Regions from separate parts of the Pseudomonas sp. E141 genome, predicted to be linked through region 1. Evidence: predicted binding sites of a transcription regulator. Region 1 holds the regulator's gene; each other region holds the start of a gene.
What was found. Region 1 encodes sigma-54, which starts transcription at its own class of promoters, with help from an activator protein. Its sites were predicted from a motif close to ANTGGCATNNANNTTGCTNT; they were not measured.
Positions count from the first base shown of each region.

Region 2: a site for sigma-54 is predicted at 1,784-1,803, ahead of GKKCFE_RS02625 (pilin). Genes of this name have one in related genera too.
Region 3: a site for sigma-54 is predicted at 2,183-2,202, ahead of GKKCFE_RS07330 (CmpA/NrtA family ABC transporter substrate-binding protein). Genes of this name have one in related genera too.
Region 4: a site for sigma-54 is predicted at 3,768-3,787, ahead of flgB (flagellar basal body rod protein FlgB). Genes of this name have one in related genera too.

Region 1 covers NZ_CP084024.1:4,807,023-4,812,113, forward strand. Annotated here, with positions in the region: gene lptA (lipopolysaccharide transport periplasmic protein LptA) at 1-262, shown strand, start outside; gene lptB (LPS export ABC transporter ATP-binding protein) at 262-987, shown strand; gene GKKCFE_RS21520 (RNA polymerase factor sigma-54) at 1,151-2,644, shown strand; gene hpf (ribosome hibernation-promoting factor, HPF/YfiA family) at 2,721-3,029, shown strand; gene ptsN (PTS IIA-like nitrogen regulatory protein PtsN) at 3,042-3,506, shown strand; gene rapZ (RNase adapter RapZ) at 3,509-4,366, shown strand; gene GKKCFE_RS21540 (HPr family phosphocarrier protein) at 4,382-4,654, shown strand; gene pmbA (metalloprotease PmbA) at 4,748-5,091, opposite strand, start outside.
Region 2 covers NZ_CP084024.1:598,919-604,009, forward strand. Annotated here, with positions in the region: gene pilB (type IV-A pilus assembly ATPase PilB) at 1-1,625, opposite strand, end outside; gene GKKCFE_RS02625 (pilin) at 1,851-2,297, shown strand; gene GKKCFE_RS02630 (BON domain-containing protein) at 2,617-2,970, shown strand; gene GKKCFE_RS02635 (DUF2845 domain-containing protein) at 3,293-3,589, opposite strand; gene GKKCFE_RS02640 (DUF748 domain-containing protein) at 3,591-5,091, opposite strand, start outside.
Region 3 covers NZ_CP084024.1:1,620,523-1,625,613, forward strand. Annotated here, with positions in the region: gene GKKCFE_RS07325 (ANTAR domain-containing response regulator) at 251-826, opposite strand; gene GKKCFE_RS07330 (CmpA/NrtA family ABC transporter substrate-binding protein) at 841-2,052, opposite strand; gene GKKCFE_RS07335 (quinone-dependent dihydroorotate dehydrogenase) at 2,291-3,310, shown strand; gene rmf (ribosome modulation factor) at 3,618-3,833, opposite strand; gene rlmKL (bifunctional 23S rRNA (guanine(2069)-N(7))-methyltransferase RlmK/23S rRNA (guanine(2445)-N(2))-methyltransferase RlmL) at 4,365-5,091, shown strand, end outside.
Region 4 covers NZ_CP084024.1:4,224,935-4,230,025, forward strand. Annotated here, with positions in the region: gene GKKCFE_RS18905 (ribonucleoside-diphosphate reductase subunit alpha) at 1-453, shown strand, start outside; gene flgE (flagellar hook protein FlgE) at 796-2,103, opposite strand; gene flgD (flagellar hook assembly protein FlgD) at 2,134-2,856, opposite strand; gene flgC (flagellar basal body rod protein FlgC) at 2,872-3,315, opposite strand; gene flgB (flagellar basal body rod protein FlgB) at 3,319-3,726, opposite strand; gene cheR (protein-glutamate O-methyltransferase CheR) at 4,087-4,914, opposite strand; gene GKKCFE_RS18935 (chemotaxis protein CheV) at 4,968-5,091, opposite strand, start outside.

The sequences.
Region 1 (5,091 bases):
CGCGGGCGACACCAAGCCGGTTCAAGGCTACGGGGTAACCATTCAGTACCACGCCGCCAAAGACCGCGTGGTGCTGATCGATCGCGCCAAGGTCATCGACAAGGACGGCAACACCACCCAGGGCGAGAAAATCGTCTACGACACGAACAAAAAGCTGGCCAGCGCCGGTCGCGCCACTGGCAGCAAGGTCACCGAGCAGCGTCCACGGATCGACATGGTCATCCAGCCGAAAAAGAAAACCGACGAGCAGAAGGCCCAGTAATGGCAACTCTGAAAGCTCAGCACCTGGCCAAGAGCTACAAGAGCCGCCAAGTCGTGCGTGATGTCAGCCTGTCCATCGACAGCGGCCAGATCGTCGGCCTGCTCGGCCCCAACGGCGCGGGCAAGACCACCTGCTTCTACATGATCGTCGGCCTGGTTCAGGCCGATCAAGGCCGCGTCCTGATCGACGACCTGGACGTCAGCCACCAGCCGATGCATGGCCGGGCGAAGGCCGGTATCGGCTATCTGCCGCAAGAAGCGTCGATCTTCCGCAAACTGTCGGTTGCCGACAACATCATGGCGATCCTCGAGACCCGCAAGGAACTCGACAAAGCCGGTCGCCGCCAGGAACTGGAAAGCCTGCTGCAGGAATTCCACATCAGCCACATCCGCGACAACCTGGGCATGAGCCTGTCCGGTGGCGAACGGCGCCGCGTGGAAATCGCTCGCGCCCTGGCCACCGCACCGAAATTCATCCTGCTGGACGAACCATTCGCTGGCGTGGATCCGATTTCGGTCGGCGACATCAAGCAGATCATCCACCATCTCAAGGCCAAGGGCATCGGCGTATTGATCACCGACCACAACGTTCGCGAGACGCTGGATATCTGTGAAACCGCCTATATCGTCAATGATGGCCAGTTGATTGCCGAAGGCGACTCCGCGACCATCCTGGCCAATGAACTGGTCAAGGAAGTGTATTTGGGCCATGAGTTCCGCCTGTAAGCGAAAAGTGTCTGGTCAATCACCTCGGCGTCGCTAATTTTATTACGTGACGCCCTAGGCAAACACTTCAGTTTCAGGCATATAATTTGCTTAAGTTTGGCGCTTCGGCGCCCTGTAGTGGATGGCGCATGTGCGCCGGCGAATAAGGTGTTAAGCCCCAGCCATGAAACCATCGCTAGTCTTGAGAATGGGCCAGCAGCTGACGATGACACCGCAGCTGCAACAGGCCATCCGCCTGCTCCAATTGTCGACCCTGGACCTGCAACAGGAAATCCAGGAGGCCCTGGAGTCCAATCCGATGCTCGAACGCCAGGAAGAAGGCGACGACTTCGACAACACCGATCCGCTGGCCGATAACGTCGAGCAAAAGACCAACACCGAAATCCCGGAACCGTCCTATCAGGAAACCGCCCCGACGGTGGATAACCTTGAGGATGGCGAATGGAATGAACGCATCCCCAACGATCTGCCCGTGGATACTGCCTGGGAAGACGTCTACCAGACCAGCGCCAGCAGCCTGCCCAGCAGCGATGACGACGAGTGGGACTTCACTACCCGCACCTCCACCGGCGAAAGCCTGCAGAGCCACTTGCTGTGGCAACTGAACCTGGCGCCGATGTCCGATACCGATCGTCTGATTGCCGTGACGCTGATCGACTGCATCAACAATCAGGGCTACCTGGACGAGACGCTTGAAGAAATCCTCGAGGCCTTTGACCCCGAGCTGGACATTGAGCTGGACGAAATCGAAGCCGTCCTGCACCGCATCCAGCAGTTCGAACCCGCCGGCATCGGTGCTCGCAACCTGGGCGAGTGTCTGCTGTTGCAACTGCGTCAGTTACCCGCCAAGACGCCTTGGCTGGCCGAAGCCAAGCGACTGGTCACCGATTACATCGACTTGCTGGGCGGTCGCGACTACAGCCAGTTGATGCGTCGCATGAAGCTCAAGGAAGATGAACTGCGCCAGGTGATCGAGCTGGTCCAGAGCCTCAACCCGCGCCCAGGTTCACAGATCGAGTCCACCGAACCCGAATACGTGGTTCCCGACGTGATCGTGCGCAAGCACAACGACCGCTGGCTGGTGGAACTGAACCAGGAATCGGTGCCCAAGCTGCGGGTGAACGCCCAGTACGCCGGTTTCGTAAAGCGCGCGGACACCAGCGCCGACAACACCTTCATGCGCAACCAGTTGCAGGAAGCGCGCTGGTTCATCAAGAGCCTGCAAAGCCGCAACGAAACCCTGATGAAAGTAGCCACCCAGATCGTCGAGCATCAGCGCGGCTTCCTGGAGTACGGCGACGAAGCCATGAAGCCGTTGGTCCTGCACGACATTGCCGAGGCAGTGGGCATGCACGAGTCGACGATTTCGCGGGTGACCACCCAGAAATTCATGCATACCCCCCGGGGCATATATGAACTGAAATACTTTTTCTCCAGCCACGTCAGCACCTCCGAAGGCGGTGAATGCTCGTCCACAGCCATCCGCGCGATCATCAAAAAACTGGTGGCCGCGGAAAATCAGAAAAAGCCGTTGAGTGACAGCAAGATCGCTGGTTTACTGGAGGCACAAGGCATTCAGGTGGCCCGCCGTACCGTCGCCAAATACCGTGAATCCCTCGGGATCGCACCTTCGAGCGAACGCAAGCGGTTGATGTAACAGGCCACGCCACAGCGTTCCAGTGGCAGGCATTTCTGCCTGCCGCTTTATGCACTGGCAACGAAGGAGAAGCTGTATGCAAGTCAACATCAGTGGACACCAACTGGAAGTGACCGAACCTCTTCGCGAATACATCGGCGAAAAACTCGAACGATTGGAGAGGCATTTCGACAAGATCACCAACGTGCAAGTCACGATGAACGTCGAGAAGCTGCTGCAGAAAATCGAAGCCACGTTGCATATCCCCGGCGGAGAAGTGGTTGCCAATGCTGCGCATGAAGACATGTATGCCGCGATTGACCTGCTGACCGACAAGCTGGATCGCCAACTCAAAAAGCATAAGGAAAAGACCCAGAGCCTCCTCCAGGGCGCGACCGGTCGTTAACCCCCCTAATCCATGATCCGACTAGAATCCATCCTGACCCCCGGCCGTTCCCAGGTGAACGTGCCGGGTGGCAGTAAAAAGAAAGCCCTCGAACAAATTGCCAACCTGATCCACCGAGAGGTACCGGATCTGGAAATGCAGGATGTCTTCGAGGCCCTGTTTGCCCGTGAAAAACTGGGCTCCACCGGCTTTGGCAACGGTATCGCCATTCCCCATTGCCGCCTCAAGGCCTGTACAGCGCCGATCAGTGCGCTGCTGCACCTTGAAGCACCCATAGATTTCGACGCCATCGACGGCGCACCGGTCGACCTGCTGTTTGTACTGCTGGTACCGGAAGCGGCGACCGATGCGCACCTTGAGCTGCTGCGCCAGATCGCCAGCATGCTGGACCGCAAGGAAGTGCGCGAGAAATTGCGCAGCGCGCCGAGCAACGAAGCCTTGTATCAGGTTGTCCTGGACGAGCAGAACGGTCATTAAACATGCGCATGATCATTGTCAGCGGACGCTCCGGCTCCGGTAAAAGCACGGCGCTTAACGTGCTTGAGGACAGCGGCTACTACTGCATCGACAACCTGCCGGCCGGCCTGCTGCCGGAACTGGCCGAGCGCGCCCTGATCCATACCGAACTGGCGCAACCGCTGGTGGCGGTCTCCATCGATGCACGTAATCTGCCGAGCCACCTGTCGCGGTTCCCGGAGCTGCTCGCGGAAGTGCGCAATCGGCACATCCAGTGCGATGTGCTGTATCTGGATGCCGATGAGGAGACGCTGCTCAAGCGTTTCTCCGAAACCCGTCGGCGTCATCCCCTGAGCAACGCAAGCCGCTCCCTGGCCGAAGCCATTCATGACGAGAGCCAGTTGCTGGGGCCGATCGCCGACCTGGCGGACCTGAAGGTCAATACCACCCACCTGAACCTGTATCAACTGCGCGACACCATCAAGTTGCGTCTGCTGAACCAGCCGGAGCCAGGCACGGCATTTCTGGTGGAGTCGTTCGGTTTCAAGCGCGGAATGCCGGTAGACGCCGACCTGGTGTTCGATGTGCGCTGCCTGCCCAATCCTTATTGGAAACCGGAGCTGCGCGAACAATCGGGGCTCGACCAGCCGGTGATCGACTACCTGGCCGCCCAGCCGGATGTCGAGGAAATGTACCAGGACATCTCCAGCTACCTGCTCAAATGGCTGCCGCGCTTTGCCGCAAGCAACCGCGCCTACGTCACGATTGCCATTGGCTGTACCGGTGGCCATCACCGCTCCGTCTACCTGACCGAACGATTGGGTCAGCTCCTGCAACAGTCCCTGAAGAACGTCCAGGTTCGCCACCGCGACCTCAGCTAAAGGATTCACATCGCGATGCCCGCTCTGGAAATTGAAATCATCAACAAGCTGGGCTTGCATGCCCGCGCGTCAGCCAAGTTCGTCGGTGTGGCAGGTCAGTTTCCTTGCGAGATACTCGTGGGCCGTGACCCCGAGAAAATGATCAATGGCAAAAGCATCATGGCCATGATGATGCTGGCAGCCGGCCAAGGCACCAAAATCCATCTGCGAACCGAAGGTGAACAGGAGCAGGAGGCGCTGGATGCGTTGGTGGGGCTGATCAACAACTACTTCGATGAAGGCGAATAGCCTTAAGCTCTGAAGCAGCCACAGGGGTTTGCGAACACACAAAAAAGGCGCGTCATCCACTTGGATGACGCGCCTTTTTTACTGCGCTGAAGGTCAGCTACCCGCCACCGTCATTCGCTCGATCAACACCGAGCCGGTGCGGATGTTGCTGCGCAGTTCCAGGTCGTTACCCACCGCCAGGATCTGCTTGAACATATCGCGCATGTTACCGGCGATGGTGACTTCCTGGACGGCAAACTGAATCTCGCCGTTCTCGACCCAGAACCCCGCCGCGCCGCGAGAATAGTCCCCGGTGACCATGTTCAGGCCATGCCCCATCAGTTCCGTCACCAGCAGGCCACGGCCCATGCGACGCAGCAAGGCTGCCTGGTCCTCTTCGCCATGGGTCACGAACAGGTTATGTACGCCACCGGCATTGGCGGTGCTGGGCATGCCAA
Region 2 (5,091 bases), 1.9 Mb from region 1:
AGGTCATTAAAACCGTCCTTGCGCATTTGCAGGTCGATTTCCAACGAGTTGCCCTCGGCCATGATCAGCCGTTGCAGCTCGGGCGTATTCCTGACCACTTCGTAAACCCCCACGCGCCCCTTGTAGCCGTTGTTGCACTGTTCGCAACCGACCGGCTCATAGATCGTGAACGAGCCGATGCGTTCCCGCGGAAAGCCTTCCTTGAGCAGGGTTTCTTCGGGAATCTCGATGGCCCTTTTGCAATGTGGGCACAGCTTGCGCGCCAGTCGCTGGGCGATGATCAGGTGGACCGCCGTGGCGATGTTGAAGCCGGGAATGCCCATGTTGTGCAGGCGGATCAGGGTTTCGGCGGCGCTGTTGGTGTGCAGGGTGGAGAGCACCATGTGTCCGGTCTGGGCGGCCTTGATGGCGATTTCGGCGGTTTCCAGGTCGCGGATCTCGCCCACCATGATCACGTCCGGGTCCTGGCGCAGGAACGAGCGCAGGGCCTGGGCGAAATCCAGACCCTGGCGCGGATTCACGTTGACCTGGTTGATGCCTTCCATGTTGATTTCCACCGGATCCTCAGCGGTGGAAATATTGATGTCCACAGTGTTGAGGATATTCAGCCCGGTATAGAGCGACACGGTTTTGCCAGAGCCGGTGGGCCCGGTCACCAGGATCAACCCTTGTGGTTGTTTGAGCGCCGCCATGTACAGCTCTTTCTGGTCCGGCTCGTAGCCCAGGGCATCGATACCCATCTGCGCGCTGGAGGGGTCGAGGATCCGGATCACCACTTTTTCACCCCAGAGCGTCGGCAGGGTGTTGACCCGGAAGTCGATGGACTTGTTTTTCGACAGGCGCATTTTCAGGCGCCCGTCCTGGGGTTTGCGCCGCTCGGAAATATCAAGGCTGGCCATGACCTTCAGGCGCGCGGCGATGCGGGTGGCCAACTGGATCGGCGGGCGGGCCACCTCTCGCAGCATGCCGTCGGTACGCACCCGCACCCGATAGATTTTTTCATAGGGTTCAAAGTGCAGGTCGGAGGAGCCGCCCTTGATCGCGTCCAGCAGCATCTTGTTGACGAACCGCACCACCGGCGCATCGTCGGTGTCCTGGCCGGCGATGGAGTCTTGCTTGTGATCATCGATCGACTCGATGTCCAGGCCGTCGAGGTCGACATCGCCCATGCCTTCCAGGCCGGTGCTGGTGGATTCGAAAAACTTTTCGATGGCGTCGCTGAGCTTGTCGTCCTCCACCAGGATGGCTTCGGTGGTCAGGCCGGTGCTGAACTGAATGTCATTGATGGCCTGGTGGTTGGTGGGGTCGGAGATGCCCACGAACAGCTTGTTGCCACGCCGCCACAGCGGCAGGGCGTGATGCTGGCGCACCAGTTTTTCGCTGACAAGGCCGGTGGGTTGGGTTTCCTTGTCCAGGCTGTTGAGGTCCAGCAGGGCCACGCCGAAATGCTCCGAGGCAATTTCCGCCACCTGGCGACTCTGGACCAGTTTGTTCTGCACCAGGTAACTGACCAGGGGCATGCGACTGCTTTGGGCTTGTTGGTACGCCTGCTGCGCACTTTGCTCGGTGATCAGTTCGGCCAGCACCAATTGCTTGGCCAGACCGCTTAAGGCGATGTCATTCATGGGAATCCCGGACGCGGACAGTTCATGACTTATAGCCTAGTCAAGCATCCAGACCAAACCAGCGGGGCGCAGTGACAAAAAACGTCAGATAGTGCGCTTGTTGGGGTAGGACATAGGGACGCGGCGGGTCGAAGTCCCTTGCCAGCGGGCGCGACAGGGTTGGCACATGCCATGCAATGGCCTCCTCAGGTCATGAGACTCCACCTCATGCTTTGGAGATTATCTATGAATAAGCAAAACGGTTTTACCTTGATCGAGTTGCTGATCGTTGTAGCGATCATCGGCATCCTGGCGACGTTTGCGTTGCCGCAGTATTCCAAGTATCAAGCGCGGGCGAAGGCTACGGCGGGGCTGGCGGAAGCGTCCGCGTTGAAGGTGCCGTTCGAGGACACTATGAACCAGGGTACCAACCCAACCTTAGACCTTATCGGGGGAACTGCCTCTACCAGCAACTGCACGATGAGCGCCTCTGGCACTGCTTCCGCTGGAACAGGCTCCATCGCGTGTGTCCTTCGTAATGCGCCTGCTCCAGTGGCTGGTCAAACAATCACCTTAAGTCGGTCTGCGACGGGCGTCTGGACATGCGGTTCCACGGCTGCTCAGGAGTTCCTGCCTGCCGGGTGCACTGGTGGTGCTGCTGCGGCTACTGGAGGTACGCCTACTGGAGGTTAATGAGTTCGAACCTGATTTGTCTGGGCTGCGTGGCGGCCCTTTTTTTAGAGGTTGGGCGCTCAGCGGGAATAATCTCGGGCCTTAGAGAAAACCCTTCGTAATTCATAAGCTTAGAAAAGAGTCCAAAACCCGCAAGTTGCATGTCCAGAATCGCCTCTTCATGCATTTTGCATGATTGCGAAAACCTCCGCTTCGCTTAACCGCTTGATTTAAAACGAATTAATTACTTCGTGAAAACTGGCACAGCCTTCGCACTACTCCTGATAACCCTGCCGGGAAACACCTCCGGCAGTTTTTGAGAAAAACAGGAGTTACTCGTATGAAGAAGTTCGCTATCACTGCCGCAGCTGCCACCGCCCTGACTCTGACCATGGCTAGCGCTTTCGCCGAGACCACTCAAGCAACTCAGGCTCCGATGATGCTGGCTGCTGGTGAAGTGACAGAAGCCAAAGAAGATGTTTCTGATACCTGGATCACCACCAAGGTCAAAGCCGATCTGGTCACTGAAAAAGGCATCCCAGGTTCCGATATCAAGGTAGAAACCAATAAAGGCGTAGTGTCGCTGTCGTCGACTACTGTTCTGACCGACGCGCAAAAAGACACCGCCGTGGCGATTACCAAGAAAATCAAAGGCGTCCGAGACGTTTCGGCTGACGGCCTGAAATCCGAGTAAGACTCAAGGCTTCTCGCCTGGACCGGGAGAAGGCACGGCAAGCGGGCTGAGACATACGTTTGCCGTTGCTTTGGAGTTCATGCGAAGGCCACACGGAAGTGGCCATTACAGGCCCCCGGCATTCGTGCCGGGGGCCTGTTCTATTGCGCAATGGAAAAGTATTCAGGGACCCATCTGGGAAATCGACTGGCCGATTTCGCGAGCAGGCTCGCTCCCACAGTGGACGAGCTTCTTCGGCAAGATGCGTTCGAATGTGGGAGGGAGCCTGCTTGCGATTGGCGGCGGCACATCCCACGCCATCTCAACTGAATGACAGAACCGCTCAGCGCCCCCGCTTGCTGGTGATCTGCACCAACCGATTCCCCTCGAAACGCAGGTACTGGTACATGCCACTGTTGGGGCCGTAGGTCCATTCTTCCACCGGGTATTCTTCCCGGCGATTGACGCTGCGTTTGTAGCCCAGGTCATCCCGCGCCGCGGGTTGCCCGCATTTTTGCAGGACTTCGCTGGAGCGGTCACCGACGCTGATCAACTGGCTGCCACAGCGCAATGTATCGGCTGCCGACGTCTGGCCGCTGGCGAGCAGCAAGATCAGGCTAAGCCCGTACAGACGTTTCATCTTATTCGGCATCCAGATGCATGGGGGTGATCACGCGCCCGTCGCTTTCGGCCTGACCGAGGCTGGCGTCGATGAAATACACACGGTCATCGGCCAATTGCCCTTTGTCCACCAGGAAATCCTTGATGCTGCTGGCGCGCTCCTGTCCCAGCTGGCGCAACAGCACTTCGTTGCCACTCCAGAACGAGATCACGCCTTCGCGCAGTTTTTCCGTGCGGGCCTTTTTATCCAGTTGCGTCCATTCGACCGGTGGCTGGGTCTTGAGACGGGTGCGATAGATGCCTTCGAGCAGCGGTGCCTTTTCATCCTCGGGCACCTCCAGCAGCGAGGCCTTGGCAGGGACTTTGTCGCCTCTGCGCTGCAGCATCTTGTAGTAGTTGTACTGGTATTCGCGTTCCAGACGCTGGGCGGCGAGCAGCGGACCGTCGCTGCTTTGGGCGGCGGTGCCTTCGATCTCCAGGCGCAACTCCGGACGTTTACCGAGGGCTTCGGACAACTTGAGCAGCGTGCCTTCGTTGTCCGGGTTCAGTTCGCTTGAGCCCGGGGCGAATGACACGCTGCCCAAGTCTTGCGAGGCACCCCCGGCCACCAGCCCACCGATGAGTTTGAATGGCGCCTGGGCCGCCCGTACCACCAGGTTGCGCAGGGTTTGCCAGACAATTGGCATCACGCTGAATTGCGGGTCATTGAGGTCGCCGGAAACCGGCAGCTCGATGGAAATCCTGCCTTCGGAATCCTTCAGCAGCGCGACGGCCAGCTTGAGCGGCAGGCTCACGGCGTCCGGGCTGTCGACCTTTTCCCCCAACTGCAGTTGCTCGACCACCACTTTGTTGTCGGCCAGCAACTTGCCTTTGGTGATCCGGTAGTGCAGGTCGAGGTTGAGTCGGCCCTTGCGGATGCGATAGCCGGCGAATTTGCCGGAATAGGGTGTCAGGGTCGTCAGTTCGACCCGTTTGAAACTGGTGGCGATGTCGAGGCTGGCCATCGGGTCGAAGGGGTTGAGCGCCCCTTTGATGGTGACAGGCGCGTAGCGGTCGACCTTGCCGTTGATGTCCACGGTGGCCGGCTTGGCCTGGCGGCTGTCGATGGTGCCGATCTGGCCGTTGAGCTGCTGGATGGCCGTGGCGAAGTTCGGCGTCAGGCTGAAGTCGGCGAAGTTGGCCGAGCCATCGTTGATGGCAATGCCGCCGACGTGGATGCCCAGCGGTTTCTCCTGGGATGCCGGTTTTGCCGGGCTGTTGTTCGTACCACTGTCGGCCGGTTGCGGGATCAGCAGGTCATCGACGTTGGTGGTGCGGTCTGGGTTGATCATGAATCGCGCGTAAGGCTGGTACAGGTTGACCTTGTCGATCGACAAGCTGTCGCCGTGCTGATAGTTGAGCCCTTCGAGCACCAACTGTTTCCACTTGATGAAGTCCCGGGTCCTGAGGGTATCGAGGGTGTGCAGTTGATCGACCTGGGCGCGACCGGTGACGGCGAATGCCAGCGGCTCGGTGCTCTTG
Region 3 (5,091 bases), 3.0 Mb from region 1:
AGGGTGTGCGACGTCTTTGTCGTAGGTGGGGCAACCGCCGTTGGTTACCTGTGGCTTTGCTAAAGCGAGAACTGTGCCAACAGGGGAGCAGTGTGAGACCTATCGCGAGCAGGCTCGCTCCCACAGTGGATCTTCAGTGGCCATGAAACCTGTGGGAGCGGGCCTGCTCCCACATTGGAGTTCCAGTGGCCACAGGATCTGTGGGAGCGAGCCTGCTCGCGATAGCGCCGGGCCAGGCGCTGCAAGGCTTTCAGCCGAGCAGCTCATTCATCGCAATGATCTGCTCGGCCACCTGGATCAGCTTCTGCTGGCGACTCATGGCCTGGCGGCGCATCAGGGTGTAGGCCTGTTCTTCGTTGCATTCTTTCATCTTCATCAGCATGCCCTTGGCCAGTTCGATGCGTTTGCGTTCGGCCAGTTGCTGGTCCCGGGCCAGGAGCTGGGCGCGCAGGGCCTGGTCGCTTTCGAAGCGGGCCATGGCCACGTCGAGGATCGGTTGCAGGCGCGCGGCGTGGATGCCTTCGACGATGTAGGCGCTCACGCCCGATTTGATCGCCTGGCGCATTACATCCGGGTCGTGCTCGTCGGTAAACATGACGATCGGTCGTGGCTGGTCGCGGCTGACCAGCACCACTTGCTCCATGACATCGCGTCCGGGTGACTCGGTATCGATCAGGATCACGTCCGGACGCACTGTTTCGACGCGTGCCGGCAGGTCGATGGTCAATCCGGATTCATCGATGACTTCGAACCCGGCCTCAATCAGGGCCGCTTTGAGACGGCCGACTTTTTTCGCGGTGTCGTTGATCAGCAGGATACGCAGCATGGTCGTGGCTCCTGTCAGCGGCTGGCGAAGAGGGGAGCCGCATCGCTCAAAGCGTGCAGTTTGAAGCTTTTGGCATAAGCGGCCGGATCCGAGCCGTCCCAGATGGTGCCGTCGATCAATTGGCTGCTGCGCATGTCCTGGCGGGGGGCGGCGATGTCCAGTGCCGCGCAGGCTTGACGGTATAGCGTGAGCTGCTGGACTTGCTGTGCCACGGCCAGATAATCCGGGTCTTCACGCAACAGGCCCCAGCGGCGGAACTGGGTCATGAACCACATGCCATCGGACAGGTAGGGCAGGTTCACTTCGCCGTTGCCGTGGAAACGCATCGCGTGAGGGTCCTGCCAGCTGTTGCCCAGCCCGTCGGCGTAAATCCCTAACAGGCGCGGCTCGATGCAATCCAGCGGTGCGTCCAGGTATTCGGGGGCACTCAATAGTTGTGCGGTGCTGCGGCGGTTCTCGGTGCTTTGCTCAATGAAGCGACTGGCTTGCAGGATCGCCATCACCAGTGCGCGGGCGGTATTGGGGTATTGCTCGACGAATGCACGGGTGCAGCCGAGGACTTTTTCCGGGTGATCGGGCCAGATGGTTTGAGTCGTCGCCAGGGTGAAGCCCAGGTTCTGTTTGACCGCACTGGCGCACCACGGCTCGCCCACGCAGAACCCGTCGATCCGTCCGGCCTGCAGGTGGGCGATCATTTGCGGCGGCGGTACCACCACACTGTCGACATCCGACAGCGGATGGATGCCTTGAGCGGCGAGCCAGTAATAGAGCCACATGGCGTGGGTGCCAGTGGGGAAGGTCTGGGCGAAAGTCAGTTTCGGGCGAGTTTGGTGCACATGCTGTTCCAGTGCCTCAGGACTGGTCACGCCTTGGGCCTGCAAGCCATGGGAAAGGTTGATGCTCTGGCCGTTCTGGTTCAGCCCCATCAACACCGCCATGTCGGTCGGCGCGACCCCGCCGATGCCCAGGTGCACCGCGTAGATCAGGCCATACAGGCTGTGGGCGGCATCGATTTCACCACTGACCAGCTTGTCCCGCAGGTTGGCCCAGGACGCTTGGCGCTTGAGGTTCAAAGTCAGCCCGTAAGGCTGGGCAAAGCCCTGGGTGGCGGCCACCACCAGCGGCGCGCAGTCGCTCAAGGCCATGAAGCCAAGATTGATCGCGCTCTTTTCCGGGGCATCGCTGCCGTTGACCCAGGCCAGGGGGTTGGCTGGAACTTCATTCATCGCGCATCACCTTTCCACAAAAAAAGGCGCCGTATCCGGACGTTTGCAAGGCCGGATGACGACGCCGTTGTCCTTCAAATACAGTGTGGCACTCATTCCGTCGTTGGCATGGGTGCCGATGAACGCAAGTGGTGCAAGGCATATGCCATCGCCGCTGTTTTGTGCAGGCGCCTCGCGTGCGTCGTCGTAGCCCGGCTATAATCGCCGCCTCATTTCGTCGCCTGAGTCCAAGCCGCCCATGTACACCCTGGCCCGTGAACTGCTGTTCAAACTTTCCCCGGAAACCTCCCACGATCTGTCCCTGGACCTGATCGGTGCGGGTGGACGTTTGGGCCTCAATGGTCTGCTGTGCAAGGCGCCGGCTAAATTGCCGGTGAATGTGATGGGGCTTGAGTTCCCCAACCCGGTCGGGCTGGCGGCGGGCCTGGACAAGAATGGCGCGGCCATCGACGGTTTTGCCCAGTTGGGGTTCGGTTTCGTCGAAATCGGCACCGTCACCCCGCGTGCCCAGCCGGGCAACCCAAAGCCACGGATTTTCCGCCTGCCGCAAGCCGAGGCGATCATCAACCGCATGGGCTTTAACAACCTGGGCGTCGACCATTTGCTGGGGCGTGTGGCTGCCGCCAAGTACAAGGGCGTGCTGGGCATCAACATCGGCAAGAACTTCGACACACCGGTGGAGCGCGCGGTTGACGATTATCTGATCTGCCTGGACAAGGTCTACGCCCACGCCAGTTATGTGACCGTCAACGTCAGTTCCCCGAACACTCCGGGGCTGCGCAGCCTGCAATTTGGTGATTCGCTCAAGCAACTGCTGGCTGACCTGGCTCGACGTCGCGCCGAATTGGCGGTGATCCATGGCAAGCATGTGCCACTGGCCATCAAGATCGCCCCGGACATGACCGACGAAGAGACCGCACAGGTGGCCCAGGCCCTGATCGACACCGGAATGGACGCGGTGATTGCCACCAACACGACGCTGGGTCGCGAAGGCGTCGAAGGGGTGGAACACGCCGACGAGGCGGGCGGGCTGTCCGGTGCGCCGGTGCGGGACAAGAGCACCCATACCGTGAAAGTGCTGGCCGCCGAACTGGCGGGGCGCTTGCCGATCATCGCGGCGGGTGGCATCACCGAGGGCAAGCATGCTGCCGAAAAAATCAGCGCAGGCGCGAGCCTGGTGCAGATTTATTCGGGCTTTATCTATAAGGGGCCGGCGTTGATTCGGGAATCGGTGGATGCGATTGCTGCACTGCGTTGATTCTCAAGGTGCAACGCGATTCAACTGTGGCGAGGGGATTTATCCCCGCTGGGGCGCGAAGCGGCCCCAAACAGCTCACTCGTTAAACCTGACACTCTGAGGGGCTGCTGCGCAGCCCAGCGGGGATAAATCCCCTCGCCACAACTGTATTCACAGCCCAGCTTTTTGCAGTGTTCATGAAACCCAGGCATTAAAAAGGGCTCCTCGAAGGAGCCCCCTGGGCCGAAGCCCGCCGTCCGGATGGGACGTGCGTGGTTAAATCGATGTGAGTATCAAATTGTCGAGTTCTTGAGTGTTAAGCCCTGTGTCAGCCGACGGCGTGAAGTTCGTTGAGTCTATGGATACCCGCAGTGCCGGTCATACCGTCCCAATTGTCGCCGCGTCCTTCTCGCCAGCCATTGATCCAGGCTTGACGTACCGACGGTAGAGTAAAGGGGCAAAGCTCACGGGATTTACCACCAACGCCATATTGGTAACCGCGTAAAAATGCTCTTTCCAACGGATCACGCTTAAGTCTTCTCATAGGGTGTTGCCCTCACTTGTTGACTGTTGCTTAGCGTCGACCTCTATTGAGGCCGGGGCAGAATCATTCTGCCGTTGGTGGCTCGTTGCCGGCGTGACGAGCCGAGGTGTTGACGCCGTTGCGACGTCAACCTGTGTTGAGTTCTAACCAAAGCGTCACATGGATGGAATGATCGTTTTGTCATAAGCACGTAACAATAAAGATGTTAGGGCGATAAGTAACATGATGTTCGTCACCCGCTTTCAGGCAAGACCCCTGTATGATCGGCCCTGCATCGAAGGGTGCAGCCCTCAGGCGAATGAGAATGTCCCCCCGTTGCACTCGGGTACTATTCGACGAAAGGGTCGAGTTTTCACAATTTGTTGCACAGAATTTTTTATCTGCCCTCGCCTCTAAGCTCTTTTAACCTGAGCGGCGAGGGCGGCACGGCACACTTTCGTGCCACACGGGTGCTCTTGAGAAAAGCACCTGATTGAACCCGGCCCGGCAATGCGTTGCCCGGTCCACTTAGCCAAAGGCTCTGGAAATCCCATGTCCGATCGTTTCGAACTCTTCCTCACTTGCCCCAAAGGTCTTGAAGGCCTGCTGATCGAGGAAGCCGTCGGGCTTGGCCTTGAAGAGGCGCGTGAGCACACCTCGGCCGTGCGCGGCATGGCCGACATGGAAACGGCTTATCGCCTGTGCCTGTGGTCGCGCCTGGCCAACCGCGTATTGCTGGTGCTCAAGCGCTTCCCGATGAAGGATGCCGAAGACTTGTACCACGGCGTGCTGGATGTGGATTGGCAAGACCACATGCTCGCCGATGGCACCCTGGCGGTGGAGTTCAGCGGCCACGGCTCGGGTATCGACAACACCCACTTCGGCGCCTTGAAGGTCAAGGACGCCATTGTCGACAAGCTGCGTACCCCGACAGGCGAGCGGCCATCCATCGACAAGCTCAACCCGGACCTGCGCATCCACCTGCGCCTGGACCGCGGCGAAGCGATCCTTTCCCTGGACCTTTCTGGCCACAGCCTGCACCAGCGCGGCTATCGCCTGCAGCAAGGCGCCGCGCCCCTGAAAGAAAACCTCGCCGCGGCCATCCTGATCCGTGCCGGCTGGCCGCGTATTGCCGCTGAAGGCGGGGCGTTGGCTGACCCGATGTGCGGCGTCGGTACCTTCCTGGTGGAAGCCGGCATGATCGCCGCCGACATGGCGCCGAACCTGCGTCGCCAGCAGTGGGGTTTTACCGCCTGGCTCGGCCATGTGCCGGCGTTGT
Region 4 (5,091 bases), 580 kb from region 1:
AAGGCCCGCGGCCTGTGGGACTCGGTCATGATCAACGACCTGAAGTACTACGATGGTTCGGTACAGCAGATCGAGCGCATCCCGCAGGAGCTCAAGGAGCTCTACGCCACCGCGTTCGAAGTGGACACCAAGTGGATCGTCGACGCGGCCAGCCGTCGCCAGAAGTGGATCGACCAGGCTCAGTCGCTGAACCTGTACATCGCCGGTGCCTCGGGCAAGAAGCTGGACGTGACCTACCGCATGGCCTGGTACCGTGGTCTGAAAACCACCTACTACCTCCGTGCCCTGGCTGCCACCAGCACCGAGAAGTCGACCATCAACACCGGCAAGCTGAACGCTGTTTCCAGCGGCGGCAACCACGGTGACGATTCGGTCCTGGCCGCTCCAGCCGGCCCGGCACCCGTGCCAAAGGCCTGCGCGATCGATGAGCCGGATTGCGAAGCTTGCCAATAAGCTGAGTGGGTGGGCGCTGCAAGGCGCTTGCTAAAGAAGCCCCCGATAGACCGCTGGTTTATCGGGGGTTTTCTTTTGCCTTGAGAAAAGTAGCGACTGGGCGCGCCCCATCGCGAGCAAGCTCGCTCCCACATGTGTTCCGGTTCGTTCGCAAGATTTGCGCTCACTGAAAATCCCTGTGGGAGCGGCTTTGGTTCAGCCAGTGACCACATTGGAATGCGTCCACCTGTGGGAGCGAGCCTGCTCGCGATGAGGCCGGGACAGCCCCTCCGAAAACACCCACCCACAAAAAAGCCCCTCTTGCGAGGGGCTTCTTGTGCAGCGTTCAAGCGACCTTCGATATCAAGCCATCTGAATGATGGTCTGCATGATGGTGCTCTGGGTGGAGATGGTCTTGGCGTTCGCTTGGTAGTTGCTTTGGGCCTTGATCAGCTCGACCAGTTCGTTGGTCAGGTTGACGTTGGACTCTTCCAGGGAGTTGGAGACGATCGAACCCAGAGTCCCGGTTTCCGGCGCGTCGTAGCCCGGGATGCCCGAAGCGAAGGTTTCTTTCCAGCTGGTGCCGCCTACCGGTTGCAGGCCTTGCTCGTTGGTGAAGCTGGCGAGGGCGAGCTGACCGATCGGCTTGGTCTGGTTGTTGCTGAAGTTGGCCAGCAGCACACCGCTGCCGTCGATGGTCAGGTTGGTGATCTGGCCAGTGGCGTAACCGTTCTGGGTAGGAATCGACCGGGCGGTGTCGGCGTTGAACTGGGTGGTATTGGCCATGGAGATGACAATAGTATCGGCGCCATCAGCGCCATTGGCGGTCCACACGCCGTTGGTAACGGTGCCAGGAATCCAATCGTCCAGTTCCAAATCGCTACTGGTGCTCGCTGGTGGGGTGGTGACCGTGGACAACCTGCCGTTCGCATCAAAGGTCATGGTCGAAGGGACCGCCAGGGTAGCGGCAGCGGTTGGCGAGCTACCGTCCAGATTACGACCGTCGATCAGCGTGTAGACATCCCATTCATTGTCGCCAGTCTTGACCATGTACTGGTCCATGGAATGCTGGTTACCCTGGGTATCGTAGACCGGCGTGGTGAATTGCTTGGTGAAGGTGGATGTATCGGCCGGGTCGAACACGTAAGGAGCCGCTTGGTTGATAGCCGTCGCCGTCGAATTCAGGTTAATCGTCGACGAAACCAGGCTGGTCGCTTGCGGCGGCAGGTTGGAAGTGTCGATACGCAGGTCGGTCAGAATACCGTTGAGGATGTTGCCATTGGCATCCACGCCATAACCCTGCAAACGCGCAGTGCCATCGCTGTTGGTGATGAAACCTTCCTTGTCGGTCTTGAACGTACCGGCACGGGTGTAGCTCAGGGAACCGTCGTTGCTCAGGACAAAGAAGCCCGAACCCTGGATGCCCATGTCCAGCACGTTGCCGGTGTTGTTGACGTCACCCTGGCTGAACTGCTGGGAGACGTTGGCCAGGCGCACGCCGTTACCGACGGTCTTGGTGCCGCTGCCCAGCCTGGTGGCCGAGTAGACGTCTTCGAATTCCGCACGGGACGATTTGAAACCGGTGGTCGCCACGTTGGCGATGTTGTTGCCGGTCACGTCCAGGTGCTTGTTGGCTGCATAGAGACCGCTAAGGCCGATGTTGAAAGACATGTTGCACTCCTTTTGCCGGTTTAGTCGGCTCTACATACCAATAGTTTGTACTTTGGACAGGGCGATGCTGCCCAGCCCGGCCAGGTTGAGCATCAGCTCACCGCCCGTCTGGCTGATCGTCACGCTGCTGACGGTCGCCGGCAGGTTGGTGATCAGCGACACGGGCTTATCGTCGATAGTGGTCGAAGCGGTGAAGGTGTAAGTACCCGACTCAAGGGTGGTGCCCGCATCGTTCTTGCCATCCCAGATGAAGGCCGAATTACCGGCATTCTGGCTGCCCAGCTCGATCGTACGGACGGTCTTGCCGTCCTTGTCTGCGATCTTGATCGCGAGCGAAGACACCGAGGCCGGTACCACCACCGTGCCGTTGAGGCTCTTGGAGGTGTCGACCACAGCCTTGTCACCCGGGGCGATGACCGAACGGCCCACCAGTGACGAGGCTTGCAGGGCCTGGGACGAGTTGTAGTTGCCGGCAATACCGCTCACGGTTTCGTTGAGTGTGGTGATGCCTTCCAGGCTGCTGAATTGCGCCAACTGGGCAACGAACTCGCCGTTATCCTGCGGCTCCAGCGGGTTCTGGTTTTTCAGCTGGGTGACCAGCAATTGCAGGAACGCATCCTTGCCCAGCTCCTTGGAACCGGTAGCCGCATTCGTCGCCGAGGCCAGGCCATCGGTGGTGGTGTTGGTCTTGACCGAGGAGTTGGCCAGAATCTCGTTGAGGCTCAAACCACTGGTGGTGTTGGTGACGCTCATGTGACTCGCCCCTTATCACTGACCGAGGGTCAGGACCTTCTGCATCATGGTTTTGGCGGTGTTCATCATTTCGACGTTGGTCTGGAACGAACGACTGGCGGAAATCATGTCGGCCATTTCTTCAACGACGTTCACGTTCGGGTAATAGACGTAGCCCTTGGCGTCGGCGGCCGGGTGGTTCGGCTCGTAGCGTGCGTCGAGGTTGCTCTGGTCTTCGACCACGCCGAGCACCTGCACACCCTGCCCTGCGGCGTCCTGCTCCTGGAACAGCGAGTCGCTGCCGCCGGATTGGCCGCCCTGGAACATGGTGGCGAACACCGGGTGACGGGCACGGTAGGTCTGGTCGATGCTCGACGACACGGTCTCGGCGTTGGCGATGTTACTGGCGACGGTGTTCAGACGCGTGGTCTGGGCACTCATGGCGCTGCCGGCAATGTTGAATACGCTCGCAATCGACATGACTTACTCTCCGCGCAGGGCCGATACCAGCCCTTTGAATTTGCTATTGAGCAGGGTGAAGCTGGCCTGGAAGTTCACGGAGTTTTCCGTGTAGTTGGACTGTTCCAGTTGAGCGTCCACGGTGTTCTGGTCGATCGAAGGCTGCATCGGCGTGCGGTACATCAGCGACTCATCGGCATTGCCCAGGCCTTCGGCTTCGATGTGACGGCTGTTGGTCATGTTCAGGGCGAAGTGGCCGTTCTTGGCCTTCTCGTTCTGCTCGGCGAGCACTTTGGAGAAGTCCAGGTCCCGAGCCTTGAAGTTCGGGGTGTCGGCGTTGGCGATGTTGTTGGCCAGGACTTCGGCACGCTGGGCTCGGAAGCTCAGGGCCTTTTCGTGGATGCCGAGCGCTTTATCGAAACTGATGCTCATGTTGGAAACCTTCGGGTGACCAGAATTTACGTACGATGGACATAGCAAGCGTCGTGCCACTTTCAAAAAGCCCATAAACCGGGGCTTTGCGGGCATCGGCAAAGCGGCAATGCCAGAAAAGCGGCAATCGGTTTCCGCTGGCTGCCGCTTTTCTGCCGCTTTCACCCAGGCAATGGGGATCAAATGTGGGAGCGAGCTTGCTCGCGATAGCGGTGTGTCAGTCAACATTGATGGCGTCTGCAATACCGCTATCGCGAGCAAGCTCGCTCCCACAGGAGGCTGTGGTGCATTGGAAAAAACCGGCAGGCAAAAAAAACGGGAGCCTTTGCGGACTCCCGTTTTTTTCCCAACCCAAGCAAATCACTTCGCCTGATAGATGATCCCAGGACTGCACTGCACCATCTGGTAGTGGTCCGGCAAACCGTTCAATGCCTCGGAGGCGCCGAGGAACAGGTAGCCGCCCGGTTTGAGCGTGCTGTGGATGCGCAGCAGGATGTCTTTTTTCACTTCGGCAGAGAAGTAGATCAGCACGTTGCGGCAGAACACGATGTCGAACTTGCCCAGGCTGGCGTAGCTGTCCAGCAGGTTGAACGAGCGGAATTCCACGCGGTTCTTGATCGGCGCCTTGACCACCCATTTACCCGGCCCTTTGGGGTCGAAGTAGCGTTGCAGGCGATCAGGCGACAGGCCGCGGCCGATGGCCAGGCTGTCGTATTCGCCAGTCTTGCAGTTGTTGAGCATCGTTCCGGACAAATCGGTGGCGACGATTTGCACGCCCATTTTCAGCTGGCCGATATTGGTCCGCTCGAACTCATCGATGGACATCGACAGCGAATAGGGTTCCTGTCCCGACGAACAGGCCGCCGACCAGATCCGCAAGCGTTGCCCCGGACTGGCCTTGATGGCCGCCGGCAGCACCCTGTTCTTCAACACCTCGAACGGATAGGTGTCGCGAAACCACAGGGTTTCGTTGGTGGTCATGGCATCCACCACCATCTCGCGCAACCCACTGCGCGGCTGGGTCTGGATGCGCTGGACCAGTTCGCCCAACGATTTCAGGCCCTGTTGCTCCATCAACTTATTGAGACGGCTCGACACCAGGTATTGCTTGTTTTCACCAAGCAAAATGCCACAGGCTTTTTCCAGGAAGACCCGGAACTGTTCGAAATCCAAATTACCCGTAGACAAAATACCGCCTCTTTCATCGTATTGACTTGCCGGGCGCACAACGCGCCCAACCTTTATTCTGCAGCCTTGATGCGCTCGACTACCCGGGAAGCCAGGTCATCGGGCCGGAACTTGGCCAGGAAATCATCGGCCCCCACCTTCTTGACCATCGCCTGGTTGAAAACACCGGACAACGAG